4 regions of the Dactylosporangium sp. NPDC050588 genome follow, and region 3 is predicted to be linked to each of the others. Evidence: riboswitches for the same ligand, from Rfam matches in the RefSeq annotation. Region 3 holds a riboswitch; each other region holds the start of a gene.
What was found. Region 3 has a riboswitch for cobalamin ahead of AB0I21_RS44725 (CbtB domain-containing protein). Riboswitches for the same ligand answer to the same signal wherever they lie in the genome.

Region 1 (6,967 bases), on a different contig from region 3:
AGGCCAGGTTCTCGGTCTCCGCGGTGGTGATGCGGATCCAGAAGCGCAGCTGCACGGTCGTGCAGCCGGACGGGACCGCCACGGGCTGCGAGACGGTGTCGGTCTGCACCCGCCCGCCGCCGTTGAGCCACGCGTTGCGGGTGCCGCTGCGCGCCGGGTACTGCGACCACGTGCCGATCACGTTCGCGGTCGAGGTCCACGGCGACGTGCCGTTCTCGAAGCCACCGTTGCCGACGGGCTGCGAGGGTGTGCAGCCGCCGCCACCGGTGGTGACCGTCCAGGTGAACTGGGTCGACGCGGTCTTGTTCGCCGCGTCCTTCAGGGTCACCGTGACGTTCGAGGTGCCCGCCGTCGTCGCGCTGCCGGTGATCCGACCGGTCGACGCGCCGATGGACAGCCCGGCCGGGAGGCCGGACGCGCTCCAGGTGTACGGCGTGGTGCCGCCGCTGCCCTGGACCTGCACGTCGACCTGCTGGCCGACGACGGAGCTCTTGTCGCCCGGGTTGGTCACGGCCGGGTCGGTCGGCGTGCCGCCGCCGATGAACGCCGTGTACAGCAGCACGTTGGGCGAGCCGCTCCCCGCGCTGGTGATCTTCCCGGTGGTGCCGTTGTTCACGAGCGCGTCGCGGACCTGCGCCGGCGTCGCGTTCGGGTTCGCGCCCAGGTACAGCGCGGCGGCGCCGGCCACGTGCGGCGACGCCATCGAGGTGCCGGTCATCGTCGCGCTGCCGGTGTTGCTGGAGTACGACGCCGACACGATGCTCGTCCCCGGCGCGAACAGGTCCAGGCACGAGCCGTAGTTGCTGGTGCTGTTGCGGGCGTCGGAGCTGTTGCTGTTGCCGACGGTGATCGCCGCGGCGACGCCCTGCGGGCTGTAGTAGCAGGCGTCGTCGCCGTTGTTGCCGGCCGCCTGCACGAACTGCACGCCCGAGCTGATCAGGCTCGACACGGCGCTGTCCATGGCCTGGCTGCTGCACCGGCTGCCGCAGCCGATCGAGTAGTTCGCGACCGCCGGCTTCTGGGCGTTGGTGCGCACCCAGTTGATCCCCGCGATCAGGTCGTCGTTGGTGCCGGAGCCCTGGCAGTTCAGGACGCGGACCGAGACGAGGTTCGCCTTCTTCGCGATGCCGTACGTGGTGCCGACGGCGGTGCCCGCGACGTGCGTGCCGTGGCCGTGGCAGTCGGCGGGGTTGCTGTCCCCGTCGACGATGTCGGTGCCCTGCTTCACCCGGCCGCTGAACTCGGTGTGGCTCGCGTTGAGGCCGGTGTCCAGCACGTACACGGTGACGCCCTGGCCCGGGTTCGCCGCGTAGGTGAACGACTGGTTCAGCGGCAGGCTCCGCTGGTCGATGCGGTCGTCGCCCCAGTTGGGCGGGTTGTTCTGGGTGTCGAGGACGGTGATGCGCTGGACCGCCTCGACCGACGCGACGGCCGGGTCTGCGGCCAGCCGCTGCGCCTGCTGCACGGACATGTTCGCCGAGAAGCCCCGCTGCACGCTGTCGAACACGTGCCGGGTCTGCCCGCCGAACCTGCCGGTGAGCCGCTGGGCCTGGGTGGCGATCGCGGTGGAGCCGTCCTTCAGCGTGACGATGTAGCGACCCGCCACCGCGTCGGGACTGTCCGCGTACAGGATCGCGCCCTGCGCGACGGCCGCCGCCGGCGCGGCCGCCGCGAAGGCGCCGGCCAGCCCCGCCACGAGCGCGACGCCGGCCGCCGTAATTCGGTGGAACACGGTGAGACCTCCTCCGAGGGGATGCCAGCTCCGTGGCCGGGTCCGGTTGACGCCGACCCCGGAGGGCTGGAGCAGAAGGTAGGAGGACGCGACCGGCGAAGGTCACCCCGGTGAACAGACGTCGACGATCTGCGCCGTCAAAACTGTTTATGAGTTGCGCGCGCTCACCGGCAGTGACCGGTGGATCGGTTGAGAAGTCAGCCGGCCATGAGCCGTCCGGCTAAAAGCTGCGTCGAAGAGTGCGGCGAAAGATCGCTTCGTGCGAGGCTGGCCGCGGCACCCGCACCAGCTCAGGAGGCACGGATTTGAGCAACAACCTGGACGTCGCGCTGAAGAGCGCGATGAACATCGAGGGGGCGTTCGCGGTCGCGCTCGTCGACTACACCAGCGGCATGACGCTGGGCACCCTCGGCGGCGGCGCCGACTTCGACATCACGGTGGCCGCGGCCGGCAACACCGACGTCGTGCGGGCGAAGCTGCGCACCATCGAGATGCTCGGTCTCGGCGAGCCGATCGAGGACATCCTCATCACGCTCGACAGCCAGTACCACATCATCCGGCCGCTGCACTCCCGCAACGGTCACGGGTTGTTCCTGTACGTGGCGCTCGCGAAGGCGCGCGCCAACCTCGCGCTGGCCCGCCACCAGCTGCGCGCCATCGAAGAGGGCCTCGAACTGTGACGTCCGGCTTCTTCGGCGGCGCCCCCGACGCCGACGGCCTGCCGCGCAGGGAGAGCCTCGAGCCCGGGGGCGGCGTCGGCCAGCTGCAGCCGCCGCGGCTGGGCGCGCGGCCGGAGCCGCTCGACGCCGCTCTGTCCCCGGTGCGCGCCGCGATGGCGGACCTGCGCCTGCGCGTGCCGGGGGTCCGCGGCAGCGTGCTCGCCGGCGTCGACGGCCTGCTGGTCACCTACGACCTGGGCGCGTACGACGCCGGCGGAGGCACCGAGCCGCACGACGCGGCCGCGCTCGCGGCGACGACGTTCGGCCTGGGCCGGCAGGTGGCGCTGGTGCTGGGGCAGTCACCGTTCCGGGACGCGACCATGCGCAACGACGGCGGCTACTTCACCGTGTACGCCGTGGACGGCAGCACGCTGCTCGCGGTGCTCGGCAGCGACGGGCTCAACGTCGCCCGCCTGCACCTGGAGGCCCGCCCGACCTGCCAGCAGCTCGCCGCGCTGCTCTGAGCCCCGCCCCGGTCCCGCCCGGCACCGTGCCCGCCCCACGCGGCGCCGGCTACCAGCGGTCGTGGTGCACGGCGTCGGCGAGCGGGGCCCGGCGGCGCCAGCCGTGCCGCTCCAGGTCGGGGACGGACTCCAGGTGGGTCACCGGGCCCAGGCACAGCCACGCGACCGGGCGGATGCCGGCCGGGACGCCCAGCAGCTCACGGACGAACGGCTCGCGGTAGAACGACACCCAGCCGACGCCGAGCCCCTCCGCGGTCGCGGCCAGCCACAGGTTCTGGATGGCGAGGCAGACGGAGTAGAGGCCGGCGTCGGCGATCGCGTGCCGGCCGAGGACCGCCGGGCCGCCGCGGCCGGGGTCGTACGTGACGACCACGGACAGGGTCGCCTCCAGCACGCCGTCGATCTTGATGCGGGCGAAGGCCGCGGCCCGGTCGGCGTCCAGCGTCGCGGCGAACGTGTCGCGCTCGGTGCGGACGTGGTCGTGGAAGGCGCCGCGCAGGGCGGGGTCGCGGACGAGGACGAAGTCCCACGGCTGGGACAGGCCGACGCTCGGCGCGGCGTGGGCGGCGCCCAGCACGCGGTCGAGGACGTCGCCGGGGATCGGCGCGCCGGTGAACTGGCCGCGCACGTCGCGGCGGCGGTGCACGACGTCGTACAGGTCGGTGCTCATCAGGGCAGGCTCCCGCTGCTCGTGGCCGCCCGTCAGGGACGGCCGGTGGCCGCGAGGCCGGTCTTCGGACTCTCGGATCAACGCCTGCACCGTCCGCCTTCCCAGCCCTGAGGCCAGTGACCGCGCACCGCTGGTGCGCATGGACGGCAGCTCCCCGATCACCGCGGCGGGCCCGTGCCGGATTCACACCGGCTTCCCGATTCTCCCCGGTCGCCCGGGGCACCTCGCTTCAGTTCGTGCCGTCCGGCAGCATACGCGGCGGCCCGGCCGGGCCGCGGCAATAGCGGCCCGTCGGGGCTCAGTCCGCGGCATTCGCGGCCCGTCGGGGCTCAGGGCACGCAGAGCCGGTAGTGGGTGGTGAGCCGGCCGTCCTCGACGAGGTGGAACGCGAGCGCCGGCGGCGGCTCGGGCCGGTCCTCGGGCTCCCACGGCAGCACCATCGTCGACTCGACGCCCGGCGCGGCGAGCACGGGCACGCCCGCGAACGTGCCGACGGCGGCGCTGTGGACGTGCCCGCACAGGACGGCGAGCACGTCCGGGTGGCGGCGGAGGACGTCGGCGAGCCGCCCGGCGCCGAGCTGGCGGACCTGGTCCGCGGCGGGCTTGCCCACCGGCACCGGCGGATGATGGCAGCACACGAACGCGGGCGTGCCCGCCGCCGCAGCGAGGGTGCCGTCGAGCCACCGGAGGGTGCCGTCGTCGAGCCAGCCCTCGGCGTGCCCGGGCACCGACGAGTCGCACAGCGCGAACAGCACCCCCGCCACGGTCTCGGCGCGGTCGGTCCGGAACGCGGCCGGGTCGTCGTGGTTGCCGGGCACCGCGAGGACGGGCACACCGAGCTTCCGGAGGCGGCCGAACGCCGCGTATTCGGCGTCGAGTCCGTGGTCGGCGACGTCGCCGGTGACGAGCACGGCGTCCACCGGTTCGCGGAGGCTGCCGATGTACGCGATGACGCGGTCGAACCGGTCGGTCGGCTGCGCGCCGAGGTGGAGGTCGCTGAGGTGGGCGATGAGCACCCCTGCCGGTTACCCCGGCCGGCGCGCGGCTACCGCGGCGGGCGCGCGCCATCCGCGACGGTCCCGCGGCGCCTGCGGCGGGTGCGCGTTGCCCGTGGCGGTCCCGTGGCGGGTGCGCATTGCCCGCGGGGGTTCGTGGCTACCGCAGCAGGTGTGCGCTGCCCGCGGTTTCGAAGGCGGCGCGGACGTCGGCGATGCCCTCGGTGAAGTGGGCCCAGCTGTCGACGTGGACCGGCACCACGGTCTTCGCGTCCAGGAGCCTGGCCGCCGCCAGCATCCCCGCCGCGCCGAGGGTGAGGTCGGCGTCGCCGAGCAGGGCGGTGCGGGCCCGGCCGCCGAACAGGATCGCCACGTCGACGGACGGGAAGCGCGCCGCGACCGCGGCGACGACGTCCAGCGACGCGTTGTCGCCGCTGACGTAGACGGTCGGCAGGCCGTCGCCGTGCAGGACGAACCCGGTGACCGGGCCGGTGAGGTGCTCGGTGCCGTCGGGGCCGTGCCGCGCGGGGACGGCGGTGACCCGCACGTGGCCGCCGCCGGGCCGGGGCAGGTCGGTGTGGGACCACGGCTCCAGGCCGGTGACCTGGCCGCCCAGGCGGGCGGCCGCCGCCGGGGTGCTGAGCACCACCGGTACCGATGCCGCGAACGCACGACCGAGGGTGTCGAGGTTGTCGGGGTGCTGGTCGTGCGAGAGCAGCACGACGTCGACGGCGCCGGCGTCGTCGGGGGTGCCGGCGGCGGGCTCGGTCTTGGTCAGCACGCGGCTGCCGAGCGGGTACTGCCCGGGCGGGTCGAACGTGGGGTCGGTGATGAACGTGACGCCACCGACGCCGAACACCACCGTCGGGCCGCCGAACCGCTGGAACTGTATCGTCATGGGCTTCACCTTCCCCGGTCCCGGTGCCCGCCGGCAGTGGCTGGAACGCCATCCTCCGATACGATCGAGCCATGACGCGCTCGGCGACGACGGTCGGGGTGCTCATCGGCGACGGCGCGCCGATGCTGGAGGTCGCCGTGGCGCCCCGGGTGTTCGGCGTCGCGGACGCCTTCGACGTGCGGACCGCGGGGGAGCACCCCGGCCCGCTGACGACGACCGCCGGCATCGCCCTCACCGCCCCGCACGACCTCGACGCCCTCGACACCGCCGGCGTCGTCGTCGTGCCCGGCTGGCGGGTGCCCGGCGGCGCGCCGGTCGCGCCCGGCATCCTCGACCGGCTCCGCCGCGCGCACGACGAGGGCGCCACCGTGGTCGGGCTGTGCCTGGGCGCGTTCGTGCTCGCCGAGGCCGGCCTGCTCGACGGCCGCCGCGCCACGACGCACTGGCGGCACCTGCCCGAGTTCGCGTCCCGCTTCCCCGCGGTCGACGTCGTCGAGGACGTGTTGTATGTCGACGAGGGCCCGGTCGTCACCAGCGCCGGCAGCGCCGCGGGCCTCGACGCCTGCCTGCACCTGCTGCGTCGCGACCACGGCCCGGCGCTCGCCAACGCGGCCGCCCGCGCCCTCGTCGTCGCCCCGCACCGAGCCGGCGGGCAGGCCCAGTTCATCGAGCGCCCGGTCCCGCGGCCGCGCGACGGCGACGCCGTGGGCGACGCGATGCGCTTCGCCCTGGAGCGCCTCGACGACCCGACCCTGGACGTCGACCGCCTCGCCGCCACCGCCCACCTGAGCCGCCGCACGTTCGACCGCCGCTTCCGCGAGGCGACCGGCTCGTCCCCGCTGCGCTGGCTGCTCCAGCAGCGCGTGCTGCGCGCCCAGCACGTCCTGACCACCACCGACCTGGACATCGACGCGGTCGCCCGCGCCTGCGGCTTCACCGACGGCGTCGCCCTGCGCCCCCACTTCCGCCGCCAGGTCGGGATCCCGCCGCACTCGTACCGCGCCGGCTTCCGCACCCCCTGACGCCGCCCGCTCCGCCCGGTTTCATGGCCGCCGCTTCCGGCTCGGCGGTGCGCCGGTTCCGGCGGCTCAGTGGGGGAGCAGGAGGGCGGGCAGGTCGCGCAGTGAGCCGATCCGGTGCGCCTCGCCGGGTGGGGCGGTGCCGGGGCGGTCGAGGTGGACGGCGCGCAGGCCGGCGGCGCGGGCCGGGAGGACGTCCAGGTCGTGGCGGTCGCCGACGCTCACGACGGTCTCCGGGGCGAGGCCCCAGCGGCGGCACGCCTCGGTGAAGACGGCGGGGTCGGGCTTGAACAGGCCGAGGGTCTCGGCGGTGTAGACGGGTCCGGCGAGGTCGCGCAGGCCGATGCGGGCGAGCTTGGCGGTCTGCTGCTCCTCGATGCCGTTGGTGAGGACGGCCGTGCGCAGCCCCGCCCGCCGGATCGCCGCCAGCGCCGGGCGGGCGTCGGGGTAGGCGGCCCACGACTGCTCGT
Region 2 (6,967 bases), on a different contig from region 3:
CCGCGGCCGGCGGCCGGGATGTTCCGGCGCCTCCGCGAGCGGGCCGGCCAGTTGCTGACCGGCACCGACGGCAGGAGCGTGACGCGGCCGCCAGAACCGTCGCCGGAGCCGCTGCCGCCGACCGGCGTGCTGATCAAGGCGGTCGGCGCCAGCGCCGTCGACGGCTCGTCGGCGGTGGCCGAGCCGCTGCTCGCGGAGACGGTGTCGCTGGAGTCGCGCGCCGGGACCGTCTACCGCTCCACCGGCACCTTCGGGCGGCGGGCGGCGCGCCTTCCGCAGATCCACGAGTCGACCGCGGTGCTCATCGGCGCGGCGCAATACCTGGATCCCGACCTGCCCCCCATTCCCAGTGTCGTCAACAACATCGACGACCTGGCCGCCGTGCTCGGGGATCCGCTGCGGGGCGGATTCGACCCGGCCCGCATCCATCGCATCCTCGACCCGGCCCTCGACGTGGCCGCGCAGGTGCACGAGCTGATCGAGCCGGTCCAGGACACGGTGCTGGTCTACTTCGCCGGGCACGGTCTGATCGGCTCCGATGCCCAGTTGTACCTCGGGTTGGCGGCGACCAGGAGCTCCCGCGTTCCGTACACCGCGCTGCAGTACGACAAGCTTCGCCAGGCGTTGCTCGACAGCAGCGCGGTCAACACCGTGCTGGTGCTCGACTGCTGCTTCTCCGGCATGGCGTTGCGGCACATGGGCGGCCGGCCCGGCGACGTCGCCGCGGGCATGGTCGACATCGAGGGCACGTACATCCTGACCGCCACCTCGGCGACGCGGCTCGCGCACGCGCCCGAGGGTGAGCGGAACTCGGCCTTCACCGGTGAGCTGTTGAACATCCTGCGCGGCGGCCTGCCAGACGCGGGGGACCTGCTCGAGCTGGGCGACATCTACGACCCGCTGTGCGCGGCCATGCGGGCCAGGTCCCTGCCCAGCCCGCAGCAGCGCGGGTCGAACACCATCGGCTCCCTCGCACTGGTGCGCAACCAGGCGGCGCCAGGCTGAACGCCGGCGGGCGGTCAGCCGTCTCACCCTGTAAGCAGCGATGACCGAATGGGTCGTTACATCGTTTGACCGGCAATGACGGCGAGGAGAACGCCGGGTGAGGTGGCCGTGCGGCCGGTCGTCCGCTGGTACCGGGTGACGAGGTCGTTGCGGCGCGAACGGTGCCACAGGCGGCGGTCCGCGCGGAGGATCAGGTTGCGCCGCGGCGGTGGGAAGGACCGGCCGAGGTCGGCGAGGAGCCCGGCGATGTCCACGCCGGCGGTGTCGAGCGTCCAGGCGGCGCCGGGGTCGAGCGCGGTGAGTGCGAACGCGAGATGCTCGGTGCGGTGGTCCCGCTCGCGCCGGGCGAGGGCGAGCCGGAGCGACGCCTCGAAGGCCGCCTGTGCGTCGAGTCCCATCGGCGGCCGCATCTGTGCGCACCACCGCCGCGACTTGGCCGCGCCGAGGGGCAGCAGCGGCTCCCGCCAGGTGACCCGGTCGAGGGCCGCCGGGGCGGCACCCTCGAGGAGCCGGTCGACGTCGAGCCCGAGCGATGCGAGGACCTGGCGGTCGTCGGCGACGCCGGCGCCGAGCGGCGCGGCCCGGCGAACGGCGTCGAGGACCGCGGGCTCGGTCGCGCCGTGCCGGGCGAGCACCGCGGCGACCTCGTCGGTGCCGGTGGTGAGCGCGAGCAGCAGGTGCTCGCTGCCGGTGCGGGGGTGGCCGAGCTCGCGGGCCCGCAGCACGGCGCGGGCCACGGTCCAGCGCAGGTCGGGGTGGCTACCACGAAACATCAGGCCTCCTCGCGACGACGACGCGATGACGACGCGATCGGTGATGGCGATCGGTGATGGCGATCGGTGATGGCGATCGGCGTTCGCGGTCGACAAGCGGCGGCGCATCAGTCGTCGCCGGTGCTGCGGTGCTTGCGGTGCACGGTCTGCTTGGTGACGCCGAGGCGCAGCGCGATGTCCTGCCACGACCAGCCGTCCCGGCGGGCGGCGGCGACCCGCTCGGCCTCCAGCTGCTCGGTCAGGCGGCGCAGCCGGGCGACGGCCCGCAGCGCGACGTCGTGGTCGCTGTCGTGCGCGGCGCGACCGAGCTCGTCAATCACGGTCATACCGTCAGCATAAGCTGACGCCGCGGAAATCGTCAACATGTGCTGACGCTGCCCGTGGACGATTGCCTGCAGTGCGCCGGGCTACGCGGTACCGACGCCGCAAACGCCGACGGCACGTGCCGACCCCGACCTGAGGCGCCGGCACGTGCCACGGCACGGAGTTCAGCCGGCGCGGACCTCGGCGGCGGCCGCGACGAGATGCCGCAGCGACGCCTCGACCTCGGCGTAGCCGCGGGTCTTCAGGCCGCAGTCGGGGTTGACCCACAGCCGCCGGGCCGGGACGGCCGCGACCGCGTGGCGCAGCGCCTCGGCCATCTCCTCCCGCGACGGCACCCGCGGCGAGTGGATGTCCCACACCCCGGGTCCGACGCCGCGCCGGTACCCGGCGGCGGCGAGGTCGTCGAGGACCTCCATCTTCGACCGGGACGCCTCGATGCTGGTGACGTCGGCGTCGAGGGCGTCGATCGCGGTGATGACGTCGCCGAACTCGGAGTAGCACAGGTGGGTGTGGATCTGTGTGTCGTCGGCGACGCCGCTGGTCGCGAGCCGGAACGCGCCGACCGCCCAGTCCAGGTACGCCCCCTGTGCCGCCCGGCGCAGCGGCAGCGTCTCGCGCAGCGCCGGCTCGTCCACCTGGATCACCCGGATCCCGGCGGCCTCGAGGTCCCGGCACTCGCCGCGCAGCGCGAGCGCGACCTGGTCGGCGGTGGCGGCGAGCGGCTGGTCGGTGCGGACGAACGACCACGCGAGGATGGTGACCGGGCCGGTGAGCATCCCCTTGACGGGCCTGGTGGTCAGCGACTGGGCGAACGTGGCCCACCCGACCGTCATCGGCGCACTGCGGGCCACGTCGCCGTGCAGGATCGGCGGGCGGACGCAGCGGGAGCCGTACGACTGCACCCAGCCGTGCCCGGTGGCGGCGAACCCGGACAGCTGCTCGGCGAAGTACTGCACCATGTCGTTGCGCTCCGGCTCGCCGTGCACGAGCACGTCCAGGCCGAGGTCCTCCTGCAACTGGACGACCCGCCGGATCTCGGCCCGCATCAGCGCGGCGTAGCCCTCGTCGTCGAGGGTGCCGGCGGCCAGCGCGGCGCGGGCCCCGCGCAGCTCGGCGGTCTGCGGAAACGAGCCGATCGTGGTCGTCGGCAGGTCGGGCAGCCCGAGCAGTTCCTGCTGGCGGGCGGCGCGGGCGGTGGAGTCGCCGCGCCGCCGGTCCGCGGCGGTGAGGGCGGCGAGCCGGGCCCGCACCTCGTCGTGCCGCCACGCCGCCGGGGGCGGGGGCAGCGGCGCGGGCAGGTGCGCCGTGCCGTCGCGCAGCGCGCGGCCGAGGAGCACGACCTCGTCGACCTTCTGCCGCGCGAACGCGAGCCGCTCGTGCAGGCCCGGGTCGAGGCGGGTCTCGACGGACAGGTCCACCGGCACGTGCAGCAGCGAGCAGGACGTGGACACCGCCACGTGGTCGGCCAGGCCGGCGACGACCGCCCCGGCGGCGACCGCGGCGCGCAGGTCGGTGCGCCAGACGTTGTGGCCGTCGACGAGCCCCGCGACGATCGTCCTGCCGCCGAGGGGGCCGGCGGCCGCGAGCCGGTCGAGGTTGCCGGGGCCGGCGACGAGATCGAGGCCGATCGCCTCGACCGGCGTGTCCAGCAGGGCCGGCAGGGCGTCGCCGATCTCGCCGAAGTACGTGGCGACGAAGAGCTCGGGCCGGGCCCTGAGCGCGCCGAGCCGGGCGTAGGCGCGGCGCAGCGCGGCGATCTCGTCCGGGCCGCGGTCGGTGGCGTAGGCGGGCTCGTCCAGCTGTACCCACGAGACACCCGCATCCGCGAGGGCGGCGAGGATCTCGGCGTAGACGCCGACCAGGTCGTCGAGCCGGGCGAACGGGTCGTCGCCCTTGGCCAGCAGCAGGAACGTGGCCGGTCCGACCAGCACCGGCCGGGTCTCGACGCCCAGGGCGCGGGCCTCGGCGTGCTCCCGCAGCGCCTTGGCCGGGTCGGCGGCGAAGACGGTGTCGGGTCCGATCTCCGGCACCAGGTAGTGGTAGTTGGTGCCGAACCACTTCGTCAGTTCGAGCGCCGGCTCGGCGTCCACGCCGCGGGCCATGGCGAAGTACGTGTCGAGCTTCGACAGCCCGAGCGCGGTGAACCGCGTGGGTGTCGCCCCGACCGCGACGGCGGTGTCGAGGACGTGGTCGTAGTAGGAGAACGTGTTCGACGGGATCGCCGCGAGGCGGGCGTTGCGCAGCGTCTGCCACACGTCGGCGCGCAGCGTCGCCGCCGTGCGCTCCAGGGTGTCCTCGTCGATGGTGCCGGCCCAGTAGGCCTCGACGGCCCGCTTCAGCTCGCGGTTTCCGCCGATGCGTGGGTAGCCGAGCACGGTGCTCAGCCCGAATGTGGTGCTCATGTGTCCCCTCGGTGCACAGTCACGACGGCCGGACTGGCACGGGGGGACGCCACCGGCCGCACGGCGGCGCGCCGCGTGGGCCGGTCGATGGCGTCGGCCGTCCCGCGCGGCCTCCGACCACCGCACGCCGGGCGGCGCGCGGTGCGCTGGCAGGTCTTCGGACTCGCGGGCGTGACCCTGGATGTCGTCCAGGGTCGCCTACTGGCCGTCGCTTCCCAGGCCTTGCGGCCCAGTGCTCAATGACGGCGGTCGTTCCCACTCACCGCTGCGGGGCAGTCCCGGATTCGCACCGGATTCCCTGTTGCCACGGCCGGTCCCGGAGGACCGGCCGAACCAGCTGCACTCATCACCATACATACGCACCGCCGCGGGAGCGGGTGTCGGCTGCGTCACTGGTGCGTGGGGTCGCTCCAGCGGCCGATGCTGCGGGAGCGGACCGGCTCGATGAACCGCGGCGCGGCGCTGTGCGGGAAGCCCTCGCCCCAGTTGGTGGCGTCGCCGTGCATCTGGACGCGGGCGTTGTCGGTGTACCAGTCGACGAGGTCCGCGTCGGAGCGCACGATCCACGTGCAGCCGGCCTCGGCGTCGGCGGTGAAGTCGCCGTGGCGGATCAGCGGCGGACGCCAGAAGTACGTGCCGGGCCACATCTTGCCGAAGTTGTAGTCGAAGCCGCCGTCGAGGCAGTACGCCTCCTCGGAGCACGGGTGGTGCGCGAGCGGCACCTCCCGCCAGCCGGGCTTGGCCTTGATGAGCCGGGTGTAGAAGCCGGTCTTCTCGTCGCGGTGCAGCAGCTTGATGAACAGGCCCGGCACCGGCGTGCCGCCGAGGTCGAAGCGCATCGGGGAGCCGTCCTTGACGTCGATCCACGGCATCCGGGCACTGTCGAGCACGACGAGCTTCTGGTCGGGACGCACGGTTTCGCGGTCCTTGGTCTCAGGGTGGAAGTGCCAGTCGCCGTACTCGCGGAACAGCAGGATCTCCGTGCCGGCAGCCGCCGTGACCGGCGGGGTCCACACGCCGGCGGGCGCGGTCCAGTAGCCCTCCGGCCCGAGGACGGTGTCGCCGATGACGACCTGTCCGGACAGCACGAACCATTCGGTGTCCGCGTCGTGTACGCCGGCGGGCCGCGACCAGTCGCCGGTGAAGCGGACCTTCAGCGAGGCCGACCCGTCCTCCTCGTCGTAGCTGAGGTTGCGCTGCTCGGCGGTGCCGGTGGCGTGCTGGAACTCGGCGAGGTGCCAGATCAGGTCACGCTCGTCGACGATCTCCACGTGCGGGCGCATGGTGTGCCTCCAGGCTCGGCAGCAGTTTCCGGTGCGGAATGTATCGCTTAATAGTTTCGCGTACAAGGTGTACCGTCAACGCTCGTGACCCGACCTGGCCGACCCGCCGGCCCCACCTCCGACACCGAGACCGTCGTGCTGACCGCGGCCCTGGAGCTGCTCCTGGCCGAGGGTGCGGCGGCGCTGACCGCGCAGCGGCTGCACCAGGTCACCGGCGTGTCCCGGTCGACCATCTACCGGCACTGGCCCTCGCCCGGCGCGGTGCTCGCCGCGCTGATCGACGTCGCGCCGCTGCCGCCCGGCGCGCCGACCGGCGAGCCGGCGCAGGACCTGCACGCCGCCGTCGACCAGCTGTGCGACCGGCTCCGCGACCGGCCCGTCGGCGCGTTCCTGCAGGCCCTCGTCGTCGCCGCCGCCTCCGACCCGGCGGCGGTGCCGCTGCGCCAGCGCTACGTCACCGACCTCCTGGCGCCGTTCCACACCGTGCTGCGCGCCGCGGGCGCCTCGGCGAAGGACCGCGAGGACGCCGTCGCCGCGATCGTCTCGCCGCTCCTGCTCGACGCGCTGCTGCTGGACCGCCCCGCCGCCCGCGCGCGGGCACACCGCATGGTCTCCGTCGTCTGTCAGGAGTTGACCGCATGACCAACGCCGTCGGGCCGCGCGCCGTCTTCGGCGTCATCGTCCCCAGCACCAACACCGTCGTCGAGCACGACTACTGGAGCGCCCGGGTGCCGGGGGTGGCGTTCCGCGCCGGCTCCATGCACATCCCGAACCCCGCGATGGGCGACGACGCCGGCTTCGAGGCGCTGCTGGTCCAGATCCGCGCCTCCATCGACACCGCCGTGCGCGACGTCCTCACCGCCGAGCCCGACCGCATGGTCATGGGCATGTCCGCCGAGACGTTCTGGGGCGGCGTGGAGGGCAACGCCGCGTTCGAGGACCGTCTGCGCGCCCGCACCGGCCTCCCGGTCACCACCGGCGCCAGCTCGTGCCGCGCCGCCCTGCGGGAGCTCGGCTGCCACCGGATCGCGGTGTTCTCGCCGTACCAGCCGATCGCCGACCGCGAAGTGGGCCGGTTCTTCACCGAGGCGGGGTTCGACGTCGCCGCCATCACCGGCCTGCGCTGCCCGACCGCGACGAACATCGCCCGCGTCCCCTCCGCACACCTCCGCGCCGTCGT
Region 3 (6,967 bases):
CGGTATCCGGCACGTGGTCCGCACTGGCTGCGCTTGGCGACACCTGCCAGCTGACCTCCCGCCGTGGCAGACCGTGTACTGGTACTTCAAGCAGTGGGAACGGGACAAGGCATCGATCGAATGCTTCCTGCACTTCGAGAGCAACTACGGGTGCAGCAGGGCCCGTGCCCCGCAGCCCAGCGCGGGGCATCATCGACTCGCAAAGCGTCAAGGGCGCCGACACAGTCGGCCGCGACAGCCGCGGCTACGACGCGGGCAAGAAGATCAATGGCCGGAAACGGTTCATCGTCACCGACACGCCGGGCGTGCTCATCGTGGTGATCGTGCTCGCGGCCAGCGTCCAGGACCGCGACGGAGCCAAACCACCCTCCTGCACATGTACCTGGCATCGCCGATCCGGTTCGTCTTCGCCGACTGCGGCTTCGCCGGCAAGCTCGTCGAGTGGGCAGCCATCATCGTGCGCACCACCCTGCACATCATGCGGAAACCCGAAGGCCAGCAAGGCTTCGCGGTAGTCCCGCGCCGCGGGTGCGTGGAGCGGACCCTGGCCTGGTTGACCGCCCATCGCCGTCTCGCCCGAGACTACGAACGCGACTCCGCCACCTCCGAAGCCGTGATCCGCTGGGCCGCCATTAACACTATGACCAACCGCATCACGCGAACCAACCAGCCGTCCGCCAGCAACGCTGGCAGGGGCCCGACGAGAGCTGAAGCACAGCTCAGGCGATGGCGTCGGCTCAGCGGGGCATCGCCCGCGCGTGATGCTCGGCCAGACTCAGGAGGCGCTGCCGGTCACCGTCCGGATCGAACGCGTCGTGGTTGAGTGAGATGTCCCGGTTGTTCCGCACGATCGGTTGAACGAGTGCCGGCACGTCACGGCCGCTGCGCTGGACCATCACGAGCGCGGCGGGCAGGTAGCCCTCGAGCATCGCTGTGAGGATGGGGTGGTTCGTCGACAAGTACCGCGCGGTCAGCGCGTCCACGAACGCCGCGAAGGCGTCTGGGTCGACCTCATACTCATCCCGTCCTACATCCGGTCCGACGCCTGACGGGCACTCGGCAACCAACACCATCGCTTCGGTCATGCGGGCGAACAGTAGCGCGACAGTCTGGGCCGGATTCCACAGCACGAGATCGCCGACCTGAAAGTATTGACTCACCGCGCCATGATCCCAGGCCCGACACGTGTGATGGCTGGCACCGGATTCCAGCCTGCACCGATGAGAGTCGGATGACGCCGTTGCCAGCCATTCGACCGCCCCCAGGCATCAAACGCCGACGACCTCGCGGATGCGCCAACCAAGATCGAGTGCTTCCCAACACGCTCTCAGTGGGCAGTAGCCACCCCGCCGCGGACGACGAGCCGCAGACTGTGAAGCCCATCGGCTCCGGCGCGCCGGCCGCGACCGGCACAGGTACAGCACGACGGCGCCGGCGGTGTCGGTGCCGTCGCCCGTCTGCCCGGCGGCCACCCCGAGGTGATCGGCCGTCTGACCCGCCTCGCCCTCGCCGGCTACGCCGAGGCGCCGTCGGTCATCCGGCGGCCTTCGCCGTGCTGACGGTGGCGCTGCTGCGTCGCTGGATCCCCGGCCGAGCGCTTCGCCCGGCTGAAGTGGCCGTTCGTTCCAGACGGCTGAGCCGGCGGTGGCCGTTCGCCCTTGTCAACGGGGGCGGCTCCGCCCTGGACAGCCTAACTGTCGGCGTCCGCCGGCGCTGTGGCGCAGACGGTGGCATTGCTGCGGTCGCCAGGCATTTCGGTGGGAGAGTGGTCTGGCAGAGCGGAGGCGCCAACAACCAAGGCCGGCCACGTCTACGGGTGGGCCGACGGGATCCACGCGAAGGTGCGTCTCGAGGAGGACAAGCTCTGCCTGCCGGTGACCGTCGAGATCCGTGCTGACGGTCACCAGCAGGCAGTTGCCTCGTCGACAGCCACCGCACGGCGAGTGGCTGGTGACCGGTCCTGTTGCGTGACTGCGCCCGCTGCGGAACCCGCGGCCGATGACGGCATGTCGGGATGCCGGACCGTACGGCACCATAGCCGTGTGACCAAGGGGCCGTGTAGCCGCGCCGGGGCGACCTTCGGCGACGGGCAAGTGGCGGCCCGACCATGACCATCTACGACACCTACGGCGCGAACACCCGCCGAACTGGCTCGCATCGTCGCCGACCGTCTCGGCCTGGACTTTGCCGAACACGTGAGCGACCGCCGGGGGATCTACCGCGCCGAGGCCCCGCTCTACGAGATCGAGGTCCAACCCGACGCCAACCCAGGCGACGATGGTCAGAGCGATCCCTATGCTCCCGATCGCCGGGGCATGCGGACACTGCTGCTGGTGACGGCTCCTTCCGACGATTCCTGGTAGTCGATTGCTGGTAATCGGTTGCAGGTAATTGGTGGTCGGGCGTGGGGCGGTGCGGTGACGCGTCCTACGCGTGGCTGGTGGCGGGGCGTGTAGTGGGTTGTGGGGTGGTTCGCGGGGTGGGGGAGAGCCTGGCGACGGCGAGCAGGACGGCGCCGCAGGTGGCGACCAGGAGCCAGCCGGGGCGGGACGCGGCGGGCAGGCCCGCGGGGGAGGACGACGCGACCAGGCCGCCCGCAACCGCGATTCCGAGGGCCGCGCCGAACTGGCGGGCCGTGGAGGTGATGCCGCCCGCGACGCCCGAGCGGGACGGTGGGAGGGCGGCGACGGCGGTGTTCGTGATCGGGGTGTTGGCGAAGCCGATGCCGACGCCGAGCAGCAGGAACGCGAACAGCAGCACCGGCAGGGCGGTGACGTCGGACAGGCTGACCAGGCACAGTCCGCCGGCCAGGACGAAGGCGCCCGCGAGGAGCAGCGGCGGGCGCGGGCCCGCGCGGCCGACGAGGTAGCCGGACAGCGGCGCGCACACCGTCGCCGCCAGGGCCATCGGCAGCGTGACGAGCCCCGCGGCGGCGGGTGACAGGCCGCGGGTGTGCTGCAGGTAAAGCGTGCTCAGCAGCAGCGTCAGGTTGAGACCGGCGAAGAGCACGACGGCGCCCAGGACGGCGGCGGTGAAGGGGGCGTGGCGGAAGAGGCGGACGTCGATCAGGGGCGACCGGCGGCGCAGGGACGTGACCACGAACCCGGCAAGGGCGGCCAGGGTGACCGCCGACAGGCAGACCGAAACCGGAGCGGTCCAGCCCGCGTGCGGCGCCTCGATGAGCAGGGACACGGACCCGCCGACCAGCGCGACCAGCAGCACCTGCCCGGGCACGTCCACCGGGCGGGGCTGCGGGGACCGGGACTCCGGCACGTACACGGCGGTGAGGACCAGGACCGCGGCGATGAGCGGCACGCTGACCCAGAAGACCGACCGCCAGCCGAGGGCGGAGACGAGCGCGCCGCCCGCGACGGGGCCGGCGGCCATGCTGGCGCCGAAGATCGCGGCCCACACGCCGATCGCCTGGGCGCGCTCCTTCGGGTCGGTGATGACGCTGACGACGATCGCGAGGGCGACCGGGCTCAGCATCGAGCCGCCGACGCCCTGCACGACGCGGGCGGCGACGAGCCACCCGAGGGACGGCGCGGCCGCGCACGCCACCGAGGCGAGGGCGAAGACGACCAGGCCGATCTGGAAAATCCGGCGACGGCCGAAGCGGTCGGCGAGGGCGCCGGAGGAGATGAGCAGGCTCGCCAGGGCCAGGGTGTACGCGTCGACGGTCCACTCCAGGCCGCGGGTGCCGACGTGCAGGCCGTCGCCGATCGACGGCAGGGCGACGTTGACGATCGTGGTGTCGAGCCCGACCAGGAACAGGCTCGTCGAGCAGATGGCGAGAACGGTCCAGCGCCGTGTGGTGTCCATGGCCACGATGATCGGCGCGCACCCCGTACAGGCCGCAGAGAATTTGCGAAGATTGCAAAATGGACGCCGAGGTGGAGCGGCTCATCGACGGGATCGGGCCGCGGCTGCGGGACCTGCGCCGCAGGCGGGGGCTGACCCTCGAGGCGCTGTCGGCGCGGACCGGCATCTCCGTCAGCGGGCTGTCGCGGCTCGAGTCCGGGAAGCGCCGCCCCACGCTCGACCTGCTGCTGCCGCTGGCCCAGGCGCATCAGGTGGCCCTCGACCAGTTGGTGGGGGCACCGGCGACAGGGGATCCCCGCGTACACCTGAAGCCCCAGCGAAACCGGAGAGGCAGCGTGGTCGTCGCGCTGACGCGCTACCCGGGACCGGTGCGGGTGTTCAAGCAGGTGCTCGAACCCGGCGAACCCAGGCTGGTCACCCATGAGGGCTACGAGTGGCTGTACGTCCTCGCCGGCGAGCTGCGGCTCATCCTCGGCGGGCAGGAGCTGACGCTGCGGCCGGGGGAGGTCGCCGAGTTCGAGACCCGCACGCCGCACTGGTTCGGCCCCGCCGGCGAGCACACCGTCGAGGTCCTGCACATGTTCGGGCCCCAGGGGGAGAAGGCGCGGGTGCGCGCGAGAGGGAAGCAGTGAAGGCGGCGGGGCAACGCCCCACCGCCTTCAGCAACGAACAGATCAGACCGCGACCGGGTGCGCGTCGGCCACGACCGGGCGCTGGCTGCGCTCGGTGAGGTAGCCGAACAGCAGGCCGAGCGTGGCCCAGGTGACCGCCTGGGTGCCGAGCGACGCGAGCCGGAACCGCCACAGCAGCACCGGGGAGAACCCGTCGGGCACCTCGTTGACCGCCGGCAGCATCGCGATCGCGACACCCACGACGGTCGCGGCGCCGACGACCGCGAGGATCGTCGCGTTCCACGTGCCGAAGCGCGGCTGCAGCGACCGGCTGACGACGATCGCGCCGAGCACGGCGGCGACCCCGATGACGATCATCAGGAAGTACAGGCCGGTCCGCTGCTGCAGCGTGTCGGGGTTGCCGGTCGCGGGCGGGTTCGCCGGGTACTTCAGGAACGGCACGAGCGCCACCCCGACGAACCCGGCGAGGGCGACGATCGCGGCCGTGGCGCGGGCGCTGATCCGGCCGATGCGCCCGAGCGTGACCGCGACCGCGATGGCGAACAGGCCGCCGATGGCGACGCCGTACACGACCGAGGCGGTGGCCAGGCCGAGCGTGCTCTGCACGGTCCGGCTGACCGGCCCGTGCTCATGGTCGGTGGCGTGGACCTCCTCGAACGCGATCGCGTCGTTGATCGGGCCCTCGCCGAACAGGTAGGCGAACAGGAACGCGGCGACACCGGCGACCAGGCCGGTGATCATGCCGCGGACCAGGAGCGTCCGGGCATTCAACATGCTGGCGCCCCGGCTCAGTGGCAGGGGAAGCCGAGCAGGTGCCGGCCGTCGTGGACGAACTCGTGCACCGTCGAACCCGAGACGACCGAGGTGATGCCCTGCTCGGCGCCGACGAAGTAGAGCAGGACGACGGCGAGGACGACGCCGAACGTGGCCCACGGCAGGATCTGCCGCAGCGGGATCGGGGCCGGTGCGGTGGCCGGGGTGGGAAGAGCCGAGATCGATGCCATGATGCAGCCTCCTGCGGGATTTCGCGTCCCATCGAGCGTTGTCGTGACCGTGCCCGGGTCTGACTCCCACCTGCGTGGTTACAGCGGCGCGACCGTGCCGGGCTTGCACCGGCTTCCGTTCACTGTCACGTGTATGTTTCGGACGGTACGGACGGCGTACCAGCGTGTCAATCGAACGGCCGATCCGGGCACGGGAATCGGGCGCCGCCCCGCTGGTCAGGACGGCCGGCGCCCAGTGGGAGGGTGATCAAGTTCTCGGTCGGGGTGAGGGCGACGAGGTGGGTGCCGACCTTGTGCGGTCCGTCGCGCCGGTGGCCGACGCGTGCTGGCGGCCGGTCCTATCCGGCGAGCGCGGCCACGAGCGCGTCGGCGCGGCCCGTGCCGAAGACGCCGGTGAGCAGCGCCAGCTGCGACAGGTCGGCGAAGTCGACGACGACCCGGCCGCGCTGGAGGAACCTGCCGTCGCGGCGGGCCCGCAGCACGGCGGTGCGCGGCACCGCCGCCCGCAGCCGGAAACCGCGCAGGTCGTCGTCCATGTCCGCGAGGACCAGCCGCCGGTCCGTGACGACACAGTGGACCATCGTCGCGTCCCGGATACCCCGGTCCAGGCGGGCCGCGCACGAGTCGTCGGGGCCGGTGACGGCGTACCCGCCGATCGCCTTGTCGACGTCGACCCGGATGACCGAGTCGGCGCCGACGAGCACGGCGACGACGCGCTCCCATGCCTGCTCCGGATCCGCGTCCGGTGCGTCCCGCAGGGCCGCCACCGCCGCGTCCCGCACCTCGGCCGGGACGTCGGCCACCAGGTGCTCCAGCTCCTGCCGCGAGCGCCGCGGCCGCTCGCCGCCGAACGCCGTCCGGCAGTGGACGGCGGCCCGCACCTCCTCCCCGCCGGCCAGGTTCTCCAGCTCCGCCCGGTGCAGCCGCAGCGCGTCCATGCCGGCAGGATAGCTCGCGGGTGAGCGCGGCCGAGTGCTGCCGGGATCGACAGGTCGCGATAATGTCGGTCAGTGGGCGTGATGATGGACTACTTCGCCGCGACCGAGCAGGAGCTGGCGGCGCTCGACCTCGATCTGGGTCCGGCCGGCAACGACTGGCCGTATGTCGACTGCAAGGGCTGGATCCTGGAGGTCGAGGAGTTCGCCGCGGAGATCGACGGGCGGGATCCGAGCGAGTTCGGCCGGGACGAGCCGCTGCGCGGCGCCGACGACCCGGAGTTCCTGGGCCCGTGGACGGTGCGGATCAACGCGGAGCTCGTCGACACCCTCACCCGGCTGGAGGAGGGGCAGATCCGCGGCTACGCGGACCGGTTCCTGCTGGAGGACTGGGAGGCCGGGCGGCTCGTCGCGCTCGCCGGGCTGGCCAGGTCCGCGGTCGCGCAGGGGCGGGCGCTCTACTCCTGGTCGTCGGTGTAGCCGGTCACGAGCCGGTCGTCGGTGTGGTCGGACCCCAGCCGGCCGTCGGTGTGGTCGGACCCGAGCCGGTCGTCCTTGTCGTTCTTGTAGCCGG
Region 4 (6,967 bases), on a different contig from region 3:
CTTCAGGCCGCTCTTCCAGGCGTACAGGTACATCGAGGAGAGCTTGCCGATGGTGGGCGCGGCCAGGAACAGGTTCAGCGACTGCGACTGGTCGATGTAGGCGGCCCGCGCGGCGGCCAGGTCGATGAGGGCCCGCTGCGGCAGCTCCCAGGCGGTGCGGTACAGCTCGCGCACGTCATCGGGCAGGTCGGCGACGTCCTGCACCGAGCCCTCGGCGCGCTTGATCTGCTCGCGGATCGCCGCGGTCCACAGCCCACGGGCCTTGAGCTCCCGCACCAGGTACGTGTTGATCTGCAGGAACTCACCCGACATGGTCTCGCGTTTGAACAGATTGGACACCTGCGGCTCGATGCACTCGTAACACCCTGCGATGGACGCGATCGTCGCGGTCGGCGCGATCGCGATCAGCAGCGAGTTGCGCAACCCACTCGCCGCGACCTTCTCACGGAGCAGGGCCCAGCGCTCACCCTCGGTGGGCGCGCCCCACAGGTCCGGGTGCAGCTCGCCGCCGGCGGCGCGGGTCTCGGCGTACGCGGGGTGCGGCCCGAACCGCTCCGCCAGGTCCGCCGACGCTTCCAGGGCGGTGAGGTAGATCTCCTCCTGCACCCGCGTCGACAGCTCGCGGGCGGCGGGGGAGTCGAACGGCAGCCGCAGCGTGAAGAACGCGTCCTGCAGTCCCATGAGGCCGAGCCCGACCGGCCGCCACCGCGGGTTGGACGCGGCGGCCTGCTGCGACGGGTAGTAGTTGATGTCGATGACCCGGTCCAGGAACACCACGGCGGTGCGGACGGTGGTGCGCAGCTTGTCCCAGTCGACGCCGCCGGCTGTGAGATGCGCGCCGAGGTTGATCGAGCCGAGGTTGCAGACCGCCGTCTCGTCGTCGCTGTTGACCTCGAGGATCTCGGTGCACAGGTTGGACAGGTGGATCGTGTTGCCGGGCGCGCCCGTCTGGTTCGACAGCGCGTTGGAGCGGTCCTTGAACGTCATCCAGCCGTTGCCGGTCTGCGCCAGGGTGCGCATCATCCGCCCGTACAGGTCGCGGGCCTTGACGGTGCGCACCGCGTGCTTCTCGGCGACGCGGTACGCCTCGTCGAACTCGGCACCGAACAGGTCGGGCAGCTCCGGCGCGTCGGACGGGTCGATGAGCGACCAATCGGCGTCGGCCTCGACCCGGCGCATGAACTCGTCCGGGATCCAGTTCGCGAGGTTCAGGTTGTGGGTGCGGCGGGCCTCTTCGCCGGTGTTGTCGCGCAGCTCCAGGAACTCCTCGATGTCCGGGTGCCACGGCTCCAGGTACACGCACGCGGCGCCCTTGCGCCGGCCGCCCTGGTTGACGGCGGCAACACCCGCGTCCAGGGTCTTCAGGAACGGCACGATGCCGTTGGACTTGCCGTTCGTGCCGCGGATGAGCGCGCCCCGGCCGCGCACCCGGGACCAGGAGATGCCGATCCCGCCGGAGAACTTCGACAGCTTCGCGACCTGGTGGTAGCGCTCGTAGATCGAGTCGAGCTCGTCGCGGGGCGAGTCGACCAGGAAACACGACGACATCTGGGTGTGCGCGGTGCCGGAGTTGAACAGCGTCGGCGAGCTCGGCAGATACGCGAGGGACGACATGAGCCGGTAGAAACCGATCGCCTCACCCGGGGTCTGCGACAGCCCGCACGCGACGCGCAGCAGCCAGTACTGCGGGGTCTCCACGACCAGTCTCGACGAAGGGTGGCGCAGCAGGTACCGGTCGGCGACGGTCCGCAGCCCGAAGTACTCGAAGCGCAGGTCGCCGTCGACGTCGACGGCGTCGTCGAGCTTGCGGGCGTTGCGGGCTACGAACGCCGCGGTGTCGTCGCTGATGAGGCCCTGCTGGTGCGCGTGCCGGATCGCCTGGCTGAAGCTCGCCACGCCCTGCCCGCGGACCTCCTTGTCGACGTACGCCGCGAGCAGCCGCGCCGCGAGCCGCGAGTACTGCGGCTCCTCACCGATCAGCTCCGCCGCCGTCTGGATCGACAGCTTGTCCAGCTCCGCCGTCGTCGCCCCGTCGTACAGTCCGCTGATCGTCTTCGTCGCCACCCGCAGCGGGTCGACCTCGTCGAGGTCGGCGACCCATCGCTCGACCGCCTTCACGATCTTGTTGACGTCGACCGGCTCCAGGTCGCCGTTGCGCTTGCGGACCTGCATCGCGTGCCGGCGCTGCTCCGGCGCCTTCCCGGCCGTCGCCTGGTCCTGCGTCACCGTCATGTGCTCCCCCTCGTCGCCTGCTCATCACCACCGGATGAACGCAGGGGGAAGCCCGCCACAGAAAGGCGCACGCGAGGAGCACCTGGCGATGGCGTCAGCCGTCCCACGCGGCATCCGACCACCGCACGCCGCCCTCGGCGCGCGGTGCGCTGGCAGGTCTTCGGACTCGCGGGCGCGACCGTCTCCGGTCACCTACTGGCCGTCGCTTCCCAGACCTCACGGTCCAGTGCTCAATGACAGCGTTCGTTCCCACTCACCGCTGCGGGGCAGTCCCGGACTCACACCGGGTTCCCTGTTGCCACGACCGCACCGAAGCGCGGCCGAACCAGCTGCAAGCGACACCATATATGGGTGCGGGCGAGAATTCACAACACCAGATCCTGTGTCGGCGTGTCGTGCCGTAGCTCACAGCCGGGTCCGCCGGCCGGCACCGGCGGACCCGGCCGTGGTCACGCGGGGACGGAGGGCGGGGCGCCGGACCCGAACGCCCAGCCCTCGACGGTACCGATGGCGGGGTCGTAACCGGTGGCGCCGAGGCTGCTGTAGTTCCAGGCACCGCCGGGCACTGCGTGCCAGTAGGACCAGTACGCCGACGCCGGCGGGGTGTTGACGCATGGCTCCGTGGCGGCGGTGGGCTTGCCGTTGATCCGGCAGATGAAGGCGAGGCTCCAGCGCTGGGTGCCGGTGACGGTGAACCCGGCGCCGCGGCCTGCGAGTCGGCGGCGGTGAGGGTGGCGAAGCCGGCGCCGGTCAGACCGGGCACGGCCTGCGCGGTCGCGCGGATCGCGGTGGCCGGGTCGAACCCGGTCGTCGTGTAGGTGATCGCGCCGCGGTCGGCGGCCGGGCCGGAGCAGCGCACCTGCAGGCCGAGCAGGAATCCGCGGGCCTTGAGCCAGGCGACCGGCCGGCCGGCGCCGCGCAGCGCCTGCGCGGCGAGGCCGGTGCTGTTGGCATTGCTCGACGCGGTGTCGGCCGCGGTAGGTCGGCCCGTAACACTCGATGATCACGCAGTCGTCGGTCAGTGTCGCCAGGACGCCCGCGATGTCATGGCGTCGCCAGGCGTCGAAGTGGTCGGTGAGCTGGTTCATTTGGCCTGCCTCGGCGCCTCGGCCCGGGGTCGGTGGTTCGACGAGCGAACCGCGTATGCCCAGTTGGCACAGCTGGGCGGTGACCCCCTGATTGCGGCCGACCATGTCCTGTACAACGCCAAGTCGGGCGGCTGTGACATGACCTCGGTCGATGCCTCGGCGCTCAGCAAGCCCAACATCCCGACCCCCGAACGGGCACAGGTTCGGCGCGGTCAGGGCTGCAGGAGCACACGCTGGGCGGCGCGCTCCAGCAAGGCCCGGTCGGTCGCGGCGGCGAGGGTGTCATGGGCCGGGTGGCTCAGCACCTGGACGATCGCGATGTCGAGATTCAGCGCCTGCAGCGTCCGTTCGGTCTGGGGCCCGGCATGACTGCCACCGGGGGTACGGATTCCGCCGATCAGCAGGACCGTGGTGCGCTCGTTGCGCACGGCGGCCGCGACGATCGGCATCGGCGTCACCACGGTCAGGCCGGCGACGTCGTCGAGCAGCTCCGTCAGCCGCACTGCCTTGGGGCCGCCCGAGATCCCGACCGCCATGCCCGGCTGGACGAGGCCCAGCGCCTCCTGGACCTCGTCCGGGGCCGGCCGATGCGCTGGCCGTGCCGGCTGCTCCTCGCCGATCGGCATGGCTCCGCCGCGGACCCGGTGCAACAGCCCGCGATCCGCGAGCACCTCCAGGTCCCGGCGGATCGTCGGGATCGACACGTCGAAGCGCTCGCTCAGCTCGTGCAGGCCGATGCCGCCGAGTTCGCGGGTCGCCGCGACGATCCCGGCGCGACGCGTCTCGATGAGCACCTCACGCCTCCTCGATCACCGTTACCGCACCGGCCTCGACAACGCGGCCGCCGACTTCAGCGGCGTGCTCGCCATGGTTGATCGCGATGACGAACGGCGGGCGCCGCACGACCTCGACCGTTTCGGGCACGTCGTGGCGGACCGAGAGCCCTGTCTGAGGCAGGATCCGGGCCAGCAGTCGCTCGAGGCCGGCCGCGTCCGGGCGGGTCGAGACGTACCAGGCCGTGCCGCCTCCGTGCGCTTTGCGGGTGACGGCCGGACCTCCGGCCGCCGGTCCGTCCGAGTAGGTCAGCACGACCTCCGCGGTGTCGACGACGAGGTCCTCGGCCCACACATCGGCGGCCGTGCCGTCCGAGAGCTCGATGTGCCGGCCCTGCCGCAGCGGCAGGAACTCCTCGACTGTCACGCCGAGCAGGTCGCGGAGCGCCCCCGGATGCGCATCCCCGTGCACGGTGTCGTTCGCGTCGACGATGCCGGAGAAGTACGACACGAGCAGCGTTCCCCCGCCGGTGACGTATGCGTCGAGGTTCTTCGCCGCCGCGGCCGTCGTCAGGTACAGCGATGGTACGACGACCAGCGGGTACCTGCTCAGGGCCGCCTCTGGGTGGACGAAGTCGACGGTGAGGTGGGCCTTCCACAGCGCCGTGTAGTACGCCTCGATCCGCTCGCGGTATGCCAGGTCCACGGACGGGCGCCATTCCAACTCGAGGGCCCACCACGACTCCCAGTCCCACACGATCGCCACGTCGGCCTTGACCCGGGTGCCGCGCAGCCGGTCCAGCCCGGCGAGGCGTCCGCCGAGCTCGGTGACCTCGCGCCAGATCCGGGTGCTGGTTCCGCCGTGCGGCAGCATCGCCGAGTGGAACTTCTCCGCCCCGAACCGCGAGGCCCGCCACTGGAAGAACAGCACCGCGTCGGCGCCGCGGGCCAGGTGGGCCAGGCTGTTGCGGGTCAGCTCGCCGCGCCGCTTGGCGATGTTGCGGGGCTGCCAGTTCACGGCGCTCGTGGAATGCTCCATCAGCATCCACGGCGCTCCGCCGGCGAGGCTGCGCGTCAGGTCCGCGCACATGGCCAGTTCGATGTGCGGATCGTCGCGTTCGGCCTGCAGGTAGTGGTCATTGGCGACCACGTCGACCTCGCCGGCCCACTTCCAGTAGTCGACCCACTTGCAGTTGGCGATCATGAAGTTGGTGGTGACCGGTACCTCGGGCGACAGGCCGCGCAGGATGTCGCGCTCCCGCCGGAAGTTCTCCAGATGGACGTCGGAGCAGAACCGGAAGAAGTCCAGCTGCTGCGCCGGGTTCACCGGTGTCGGCGCTGCGTGTGGCGGCTCGATCTCGGCCCAGTCGCTGTAGCGCTGGCTCCAGAACGTCGTGCCCCATGCGGCGTTGAGCGTCGGCAGGTCGCCGTGGCGGTCCTGCAGCCAGCCGCGGAACGCCTCGGCGCAGCCTGGGCAGTAGCAGTGCGGGTTCACGCCGGCGTACTCGTTGTGGACGTGCCACAGCGCGACCGCCGGATGCTCGCCGTAGCGGCGGCCCAGCTGCTCGGTGATCGTGGCGGCGGCCCGCGCGTACTCAGCCGAGCTGGGACAGAAGCTCTGCCGGCCGCCCTGTCCGAGGACGTGGCCTTCGCGGTCGATGAGCCGCGCGTCGGGATAGCGGTAGGTCAGCCACGGCGGTGGAGCCGCGGTCGGCGTGGCGAGGTCCGCGCGGATCCCGTTGGCATGTAGGAGCTCCAGAACCCTGTCGAGCCACTCGAAGGTGTACTGCCCCTCGGCGGGCTCGAGCATCGCCCAGCTGAAGATGCCGACGCTGACCAGGTTGACACCGGCTTGCCGCATCAGCCGGACGTCCTCGGCCCAGACCTCCTCAGGCCACTGCTCCGGGGCGTAGTCGCCGCCGTAGGCGATGGCATCGAGACCGCGGGGAAACCGCGGCGACGGTTGAAGCTGGTCCATCTTGCAACTCCTGGCTGTGAACGCTCCCGGTTCTATAGCGGCAGCATAGCGCAGGCATCACGCGCGAATTAACCTCCGCGCAATGTATTGACAGCACGTCTAGGACGGCCAAAACTGTGAGCGCTCCCGGTCGTTCACCCCGATCGCCGCAGCGATGGACGTCTGTCGGAGGGTGCCGGAGCGCCGTAGTCACGGCCGTTTCGTTTCTCCCGCTCGCCCTCGTCGCCGCGGTGACCTACGCACGTTGGAGACCAAGATGACCCCGAAACTCCGTACGCTGTTCGCGGTCGCAACCGCGAGTGCGCTGCTGCTGACCAGCGCCTGCGGATCCAGCGACGACGGCACACCCCAGAACACGGCCACCGGCAAGGTCGAGCTGACCTTCTGGTCGTGGGTGCCCGGCATCGACAAGGTCGTGGCCCAGTGGAACGCCGCCAATCCCGACATCCACGTCACCGTCAGCAAGCAGGCGCAAGGTGACGAGGAGGTCACGAAGGTCCTCACGGCCAACAAGGCCGGCAACCCGCCGGATCTCTTCCAGGCCGAGTACCAGGCGCTTCCCACGCTGGTCAGCAACGGCGCCGCGGCTGACCTCAGCAAGTACACCGCCGACGCGAAGGGCAAGTTCGCCCCCGGCGTGTGGAGCACGATCACGCTCGGCACCGACGCGGTCTACGCGATCCCGCAGGACTCGGGTCCGATGATGCTGTACTACCGCGCGGACGTCTTCGAGCAGCTCGGCCTCAAGGTGCCGACCACCTGGGACGAGTTCGGTGAGGTCGCCAAGCAGGTCCGGCAGAAGGACCCGAAGCGCTACCTGACCACCTTCTCCGCCGGCGACCCGGGCTGGTTCGCCGGACTCGCCCAGCAGGCCGGCGCCAAGTGGTTCGGCGTCA

Region 1: another riboswitch for cobalamin. It lies ahead of bluB (5,6-dimethylbenzimidazole synthase); the one in region 3 lies ahead of AB0I21_RS44725 (CbtB domain-containing protein).
Region 2: another riboswitch for cobalamin. It lies ahead of metE (5-methyltetrahydropteroyltriglutamate--homocysteine S-methyltransferase); the one in region 3 lies ahead of AB0I21_RS44725 (CbtB domain-containing protein).
Region 4: another riboswitch for cobalamin. It lies ahead of AB0I21_RS26655 (ribonucleoside-diphosphate reductase subunit alpha); the one in region 3 lies ahead of AB0I21_RS44725 (CbtB domain-containing protein).

The regions. Positions count from the first base shown of each region.
Region 1 covers NZ_JBFAJA010000018.1:122,620-129,586, forward strand. The annotation lists gene AB0I21_RS15045 (S8 family serine peptidase) at 1-1,732, opposite strand, end outside; gene AB0I21_RS15050 (hypothetical protein) at 2,074-2,412, shown strand; gene AB0I21_RS15055 (roadblock/LC7 domain-containing protein) at 2,409-2,915, shown strand; gene bluB (5,6-dimethylbenzimidazole synthase) at 2,965-3,585, opposite strand; cobalamin riboswitch at 3,623-3,827, opposite strand; gene AB0I21_RS15065 (metallophosphoesterase) at 3,915-4,601, opposite strand; gene AB0I21_RS15070 (MBL fold metallo-hydrolase) at 4,741-5,478, opposite strand; gene AB0I21_RS15075 (helix-turn-helix domain-containing protein) at 5,550-6,500, shown strand; gene AB0I21_RS15080 (HAD family hydrolase) at 6,567-6,967, opposite strand, start outside.
Region 2 covers NZ_JBFAJA010000071.1:43,764-50,730, forward strand. The annotation lists partial or broken gene AB0I21_RS39795 (serine/threonine-protein kinase) at 1-117, shown strand, start outside; gene AB0I21_RS39800 (caspase family protein) at 298-1,005, shown strand; gene AB0I21_RS39805 (Clp protease N-terminal domain-containing protein) at 1,062-1,778, opposite strand; gene AB0I21_RS39810 (helix-turn-helix domain-containing protein) at 1,886-2,104, opposite strand; gene metE (5-methyltetrahydropteroyltriglutamate--homocysteine S-methyltransferase) at 2,267-4,504, opposite strand; cobalamin riboswitch at 4,635-4,857, opposite strand; gene AB0I21_RS39820 (DUF4437 domain-containing protein) at 4,894-5,787, opposite strand; gene AB0I21_RS39825 (TetR/AcrR family transcriptional regulator C-terminal ligand-binding domain-containing protein) at 5,872-6,429, shown strand; gene AB0I21_RS39830 (arylmalonate decarboxylase) at 6,426-6,967, shown strand, end outside.
Region 3 covers NZ_JBFAJA010000087.1:3,855-10,821, forward strand. The annotation lists partial or broken gene AB0I21_RS44690 (transposase) at 1-97, shown strand, start outside; gene AB0I21_RS44695 (transposase) at 165-515, shown strand; partial or broken gene AB0I21_RS44700 (hypothetical protein) at 422-823, shown strand; gene AB0I21_RS44705 (DUF6086 family protein) at 738-1,160, opposite strand; gene AB0I21_RS44710 (MFS transporter) at 2,428-3,822, opposite strand; gene AB0I21_RS44715 (helix-turn-helix transcriptional regulator) at 3,882-4,454, shown strand; gene AB0I21_RS44720 (CbtA family protein) at 4,497-5,228, opposite strand; gene AB0I21_RS44725 (CbtB domain-containing protein) at 5,243-5,458, opposite strand; cobalamin riboswitch at 5,495-5,626, opposite strand; gene AB0I21_RS44730 (hypothetical protein) at 5,797-6,396, opposite strand; gene AB0I21_RS44735 (hypothetical protein) at 6,469-6,873, shown strand; gene AB0I21_RS44740 (hypothetical protein) at 6,852-6,967, opposite strand, start outside.
Region 4 covers NZ_JBFAJA010000039.1:54,118-61,084, reverse strand. The annotation lists gene AB0I21_RS26655 (ribonucleoside-diphosphate reductase subunit alpha) at 1-2,232, opposite strand, end outside; cobalamin riboswitch at 2,366-2,577, opposite strand; gene AB0I21_RS26650 (DeoR family transcriptional regulator) at 3,533-4,114, opposite strand; gene AB0I21_RS26645 (beta-galactosidase) at 4,116-6,071, opposite strand; gene AB0I21_RS26640 (extracellular solute-binding protein) at 6,328-6,967, shown strand, end outside.